Linked DNA regions of Marinomonas mediterranea MMB-1. The protein of the gene in region 1 interacts with the protein of each later gene in a pairwise test. Links are inferred from orthologs where the notes say so. Each region holds a gene or a part of one and is shown on either strand. Other genes may lie near its edges. The genes, in order: uvrA and uvrB.

What was found.
Region 2: the proteins of uvrA (region 1) and uvrB interact in binary tests that used the Escherichia coli proteins (3 or more experiments, as listed by UniProt). The link is inferred for Marinomonas mediterranea MMB-1 from one-to-one orthologs.

The regions. Positions count from the first base shown.
Region 1 is NC_015276.1:265,900-269,647, reverse strand. What follows is about bases 332-3,748. They hold uvrA (excinuclease ABC subunit UvrA), read left to right. Parts: upstream 332-725; coding sequence 726-3,548; downstream 3,549-3,748. Other genes in these bases: MARME_RS01345 (MFS transporter), read right to left, coding at 332-421. In the rest of the region: more of MARME_RS01345, read right to left, coding at 1-331. UniProt on the Escherichia coli protein: The UvrABC repair system catalyzes the recognition and processing of DNA lesions. UvrA is an ATPase and a DNA-binding protein. A damage recognition complex composed of 2 UvrA and 2 UvrB subunits scans DNA for abnormalities.
Region 2 is NC_015276.1:3,029,788-3,033,079, reverse strand. What follows is about bases 196-3,156. They hold uvrB (excinuclease ABC subunit UvrB), read left to right. Parts: upstream 196-641; coding sequence 642-2,672; downstream 2,673-3,156. Other genes in these bases: MARME_RS13840 (EF-hand domain-containing protein), read left to right, coding at 2,998-3,156; MARME_RS13845 (hypothetical protein), read left to right, coding at 2,683-2,868; MARME_RS13855 (MBL fold metallo-hydrolase), read right to left, coding at 196-309. In the rest of the region: more of MARME_RS13855, read right to left, coding at 1-195; more of MARME_RS13840, read left to right, coding at 3,157-3,273. UniProt on the Escherichia coli protein: The UvrABC repair system catalyzes the recognition and processing of DNA lesions. A damage recognition complex composed of 2 UvrA and 2 UvrB subunits scans DNA for abnormalities.

The DNA.
Region 1 (3,748 bases):
CACCAATACTGATACCAACGGTCGCCATGGCTTTGGTTCGGTTTTGTTCTCGGGTGACATCACTTAACAATGCCATTAACGTACTAGCAATGGCGCCAGCTCCCTGCACTGCCCGTCCAGTAATAAGTTGATACACATCGTCTGCGTTGGCACAAATAAGGCTACCCAATGCAAATAGGATCAAACCGATAAAGATAATAGGTTTTCGGCCAAAATGGTCTGACATCATCCCCATTGGGATTTGCAAACTTGCCTGACTAAAACCATAAATACCGATCGCAACACCAATTAATGCAGTGCTTGCACCACTTAAGTCATCTGCTGCAATGCTGATAACGGGCATAATAAGAAATAAGCCCAACATGCGAAATAGATACACCAAGGCGAGCGCCAATACAGAACGACGTTCAATAAGATCCATAATAAGCCTAAATTATAGCCTGAAAAGGGGTTATACAGCGTTTTAGATACGTGCCGACATCCTAACAAGTGATTGAAGATAAAGGATATTTCTTCAAAAATACGCCCAAATTCATCGTACTCGCGTATAAGCTTGAGAAGGGTGATGACTTACGCTTTGCCTTTTTAGCCCTAGGGTAAATTAAAAAAGATGAGCGATTTTACTAAAAATACCGTTGAAGCTCTATTTTAACTACTGTAAAAATAGACAGTTATTATACACAGATTAAAATTTTCCTGTTTTACCCATATTTGGTAGGAGACTCATGGATACCATTACTGTGCGCGGCGCGCGCACTCATAACCTGAAGAATGTGGATTTAGACATTCCACGCGACAAGTTGGTTGTTATTACCGGACTCTCAGGCTCTGGTAAATCCTCGCTGGCGTTTGACACTTTGTACGCGGAAGGACAACGTCGCTATGTAGAGTCTTTGTCCACTTACGCTCGGCAGTTCCTTTCCATGATGGAGAAGCCAGATATTGATCATATCGAAGGTCTGTCACCTGCGATTTCGATTGAGCAGAAGTCAACGTCTCATAACCCACGTTCGACCGTGGGGACAATTACCGAAATCTACGATTATCTTCGACTCTTATTCGCACGAGCGGGCCAGCCTAGATGTCCCGACCATGGAGAGCCACTCGAAGCACAAACCATCTCTCAGATGGTCGATAAGGTCTTATCTCTTCCAGAAGAAAGTAAGATGATGCTGCTCGCGCCGATCGTAAAAGACAGAAAAGGTGAGCACTTACATACGATTAGCGATCTGCTATCTAAAGGCTTTATCCGCGCGCGGATCGATGGTTTGGTGATCGATTTAGATGACGCCCCTGCGTTAGAAAAAAATAAAAAACACACGATTGAAGTCGTCATTGACCGCTTTAAAGTCCGTCAGGATCTAAAGTTGCGTTTAGCCGAATCGTTCGAGACCTGTTTGGCGCTGTCCGATGGTATCGCCAAAGTCATCAACATGGACGAGCCCAAAGACGAACATATTTTCTCCAGTAAATTTGCCTGTCCCGTATGTGGTTACAGCCTAACCGAGCTTGAACCGAGACTCTTCTCTTTTAATAACCCTAATGGCGCATGTCAGACGTGTGATGGGTTAGGCACGCATCAGGTCTTCGACCCTGAGAGAGTCATTCAGGACGAATCGCTGACGCTTGCAGAGGGGGCCATTCGCGGTTGGGGTCGACGAAGTATTTTTTACTTCCAGCAACTCAATGCGTTGGCGAATTTCTATGACTTTGATATCGAATCCAAGTACCGAGACATACCGAAAAAGTTCCAAGATAAGATTCTCTTTGGTTCTGGAAAAGATAAGATCGATTTCGTATACATCAATGAACGTGGCGATAAGATGACGCGCTCACATGTCTTCGAGGGTGTAATTCCAAACTTACAACGACGCTATCGCGAGACCGAGTCAGAAAGCGTACGAGACGATCTTTCTCAGTATATTAGCATTCAGCCGTGTAGCGATTGTGGCGGCTCTCGACTAAACCGTGCCGCTCGCAATGTCTTTATCAGCGAAGAGACATTGCCCGAGGTCGTTAAGCTGCCTATCGCGGAATGCTTGAAGTATTTCGATGAGCTACAGCTGACCGGCGCTAAAGGCGAAATCGCGTCGAAAATACTAAAAGAAATCAAAGACCGACTCACATTCTTAGTTAACGTTGGCCTTGAATATTTAACCTTAGACCGACAGGCGGATACGTTATCAGGCGGCGAAGCACAACGCATACGCCTCGCCAGTCAGATTGGCGCGGGTCTTGTGGGTGTCATGTACATTCTGGACGAACCTTCAATTGGTCTTCACCAACGGGATAACGAGCGTCTCATTCAAACGTTGACTCGTTTACGCGACCTTGGCAATACTGTCATTGTTGTCGAGCATGACGAAGACGCAATCCGTATCGCTGATCACGTGGTCGATATCGGCCCGGGTGCTGGCGTACACGGCGGTGAAGTTATTGTCAGCGGAACGCCAGAAGATATTATGGCGTGTGAAAAATCCGTGACGGGGCAATATCTAAACGGCGTGCGTAAGATCGAGGTTCCTGCTTTACGCCACCCAGCGAAAGAAGGCAAACATCTCACGCTACATGGTGCTAAAGGCAACAACTTAAATAACGTTACGTTGAACATACCGTATGGTGTGATGACATGTGTAACGGGTGTTTCAGGGTCTGGTAAATCAACACTGATTAACGGCACGCTCTTCCCGCTTGCAGCTACGGCACTCAATGGTGCAACAACGCTCAAAGCCGCGCCATACGAAAAAATAGACGGTCTAGACTTATTTGATAAATGTGTCGATATTGACCAAAGCCCAATTGGACGTACTCCGCGCTCAAACCCTGCGACCTATACAGGCATCTTCACACCAATGCGTGAATTATTCTCTGCCACTCAGGAAGCTCGCTCTCGCGGCTACAAGCCGGGACGATTTAGTTTTAACGTGAAAGGCGGACGATGTGAAGCCTGTCAGGGCGACGGTGTGATCAAGGTAGAAATGCACTTTTTACCTGACGTTTATGTACCTTGTGATGTCTGTAAGGGCAAACGATACAACCGTGAAACATTGGAGATCCACTATAAGGGCAAAAACATTCACGAATGTTTGGAAATGACCATCGAAGACGCTCGTGAGTTCTTTGATCCGGTGCCCTCTATTGCGCGTAAGCTACAGACTCTCATTGACGTGGGTCTTGGGTATATCCGACTAGGTCAGGCTGCGACGACGCTATCGGGTGGTGAAGCACAGCGAGTGAAACTAGCTAAAGAGCTTTCTAAGCGCGATACAGGCAAAACGCTGTACATTCTTGATGAACCAACAACGGGGCTTCATTTTGCGGATATAGAGCAGCTGCTTAAGGTATTGCATCGCTTACGTGACCACGGAAATACCATCGTTGTAATCGAACACAATTTGGACGTTGTCAAAACAGCAGATTGGATTGTGGATCTTGGGCCGGAAGGTGGCAGCGGCGGTGGCTATATTATTGCGGAAGGAACACCTGAAAAAGTAGCTAAACACGAGGGTTCACATACCGCTCGATTCTTAAAACCGATGCTTTCTTAGCATAGTGCGATAGTTCCTAGAAAAAGCTCTGTACTAACTTATCCACCGACTTAACATTCAAGTTAGTTGGTGGATAAGTTTAGTTTTTGCGCGACTGCTGTGCTCTCAATGTCTCTTCTTTAATGCGCTTTTATCTAATTAGCCGGTATCGCCTGAGCTCTTATCTAAATCGTGTTTTATCCACATAGTTGTTACAAGAT
Region 2 (3,292 bases), 2.8 Mb from region 1 along the record:
TATGGTGGTAATGTGATCGCCGATCACAATGTCGCCACCTAGCTTCGATTTGAGATACGGTGCCGCAGATAAGTGATCAGCGTGAACGTGAGTTTCTAATATCCATTTTAGCGTTAAGTCATATTGCTTGATGTGCTCGATTATTTGATCGGCAGAATCAGAGCTGGTTCTGCCTGATGCGGCATCATAATCCAACACCGAATCAATGATGGCACACTCGAGAGACTTTGGGTCTGTTACGGCGTAAGACACGGTGAACGTTGCTTCGTCGAAGAAAGCAGTAACAAGTGGTTGGTCTGATAATGGCATGTGATTACCTTTAATATGGTTATAAGGTTATTTCTAAATAGAATATACTAAGTTTTTATATTAGTAAAACCTGATTTAATGCGTATATCTTATTAAAGCGGCTTAGTTCTATAGATTTGGTTATATGGGATGGTGGATCTAGCGTACATTTCGAGTGCATTTCTAGTTCACCAAACTGACACCTCGCGTGCGCTGCGAGTTCGAGAGCGACAGACAGTGTTTTTTTAAGTCAATCTTAGGAATCAGCTCGGACGAGAAAGCGAATTTTGCTAAGATAGGGAGGTTGGATAATAGTGATCAACATGAACCAAACTTGAGAGTAGGAAGCCGACGTGACTCAACAATTTGAAGTAGTATCAGCGTATCAACCTGCTGGTGACCAGCCAACCGCCATTGCGAAACTGACTCAAGGCATAGAGGCTGGATTAGCGCATCAGACATTGTTGGGTGTAACGGGCTCTGGTAAAACGTTTACGGTTGCAAATGTTATCGCGAACGCAAAGCGACCTACCATCATCATGGCGCACAACAAAACGCTGGCGGCTCAGCTTTATGGCGAGTTCAAAGAGTTCTTTCCAAATAACGCCGTTGAATATTTTGTGTCTTACTACGATTACTACCAACCAGAAGCCTATGTAGCGGCATCCGATACCTTTATCGAGAAAGACGCATCGGTAAACGAACACATTGAACAAATGCGCTTATCTGCAACAAAAGCCTTGCTTGAGCGCGAAGACGTTATTATCGTCGCAACGGTTTCTGCCATATACGGTTTGGGTGATCCGCAGTCCTATTTGAAAATGATGCTTCACCTTGATCGCGGAGACCGAATTGATCAACGCGCCGTATTACGTCGTTTAGCGGAGCTACAGTATTCGCGCAATGATTTAGTGTTCGAACGAGGGAATTTTCGAGTACGTGGTGACGTGATTGATGTGTTTCCAGCTGATTCGGAAGACACGGCGTTTCGTATTGAGTTGTTTGACGACGAAGTCGATAACTTGTCGATTATTGATCCATTGACCAATAAAACGATTCGAAAAGTCCCCAGAATCACTATCTACCCAAAAACTCATTATGTCACGCCTCGCGAGACCATCGTTGATGCCATTGAAAGAATAAAAACGGAACTCGATCAACGACTAGAACAGCTTAAATCGCTGAATAAACTCGTCGAGTTACAGCGTTTAGAACAACGTACGAATTACGATTTAGAAATGATGCAAGAGCTGGGTTATTGCTCTGGTATCGAAAACTACTCCCGTTATCTATCAGGTCGCCCCGAAGGCTCACCGCCACCGACCTTGTTTGATTACCTCCCTGCTAATGCCTTACTCGTGATAGATGAATCTCACGTTACCGTGCCACAAGTTGGCGCTATGTATAAAGGTGACCGTTCTCGTAAAGAAAACTTAGTGGAATACGGGTTCCGCTTACCGTCAGCATTGGACAACAGACCAATGCGCTTTGAAGAATGGGAATCGATCAAACCGCAGACTATTTTTGTGTCGGCGACCCCCGGCAAGTACGAAGCAGAACATCAGGATTGGGTGGTTGAGCAGATTGTTCGACCGACGGGGTTGATTGATCCAGAGGTAGAAATTCGTCCAGTCGCCACACAGGTGGACGATCTTTTATCAGAGATTAACCTTCGTCTTCCGACAGGCGAACGTATATTGGTCACGACACTGACCAAACGTATGGCCGAAGACTTAACCGATTACCTATACGAACACGGCATTCGGGTGCGTTACCTCCATTCAGATATTGATACCGTGGAACGAGTTGAAATCATCCGAGATCTTCGATTGGGTGAGTTTGATGTATTGGTCGGGATCAACCTACTTCGTGAAGGTTTAGATATTCCAGAAGTCAGTTTGGTCGCGATTCTCGACGCAGACAAAGAAGGCTTTTTACGCTCTGACCGTTCATTGATTCAGACCATTGGTCGAGCGGCTCGTAATGTGAACGGTAAAGCCATCTTATACGCAGATAGAATTACCGGTTCAATGGGGCGTGCCATTGAAGAAACAGACCGCCGCCGTGTGAAACAGCAAGCGTTTAACGAAGAGCACGGCATTGTTCCAAAAGGCATTACCAAATCGGTAGAAGACATCATGGAAGGCGCGTACAACCCCGGCGCAGGTAAAGGTCGAGGCAAGCAAACGCGTAAAGTGGCTGAGGCTTCAAAAGACTATCAAGTCGAAAGCATGGACGATGTGGCAGAAGTACGTAAGGCGATTATTAAACTGCAAAAAGACATGATGGAAGCATCGGAGAACCTGCAATTTGAACTGGCAGCAGGCTACCGCGATCAAATCCGAGTGTTGCAGAAAAAACTAAAAGAAGTTGGCGAACTGTAGAGGGCGAAAAATGTCACTGACATTGCGTAATCGAAATATTATCCGAGTCATCGATGGCGATGTCATCGTAAACTGCACCATCATCAAAATGTGTTTTGATTACGTGGTGGTCGTCTTTCGTGAGAACGAATATAAAGTGCCGTATGACAAAATTGACGAAGTCATTGGGCATGAGCTGCTTGTCCCAGTGAGCTAGCGTTTGAGCGTTTCTTTGTGAAAATGTAAACAAAGACGCAGGAATGAAAAGGCTGCGAAAAGCCGATTACGTCACGGTTCGGGCAGTGTCATACTGAGTGTTATCACCACTTTTAGTATGAATATTATTATGAGCCGAATTATTTTATTAGCGTCCCTCGTCCTGTCATTTTCCACGTTTGCACAAGATCGCCCAGAACCGCCAACTGGAGGAATGGGAGGAAAGCCACCTAGCTTTTCAGACTTTGACCAAAATGGCGATGGCTATATTTCCTTAGACGAAACACGTGGCCCGATGCAAAACGACTTTAACGACATTGACACCAACAGTGACGGGTTATTGACCGAATCTGAGATCGATCTTTTTATGAAAAATCATCGTCCGCCTGAATCACCACGCGATTAGAATTGACGCAAAGCAGAGC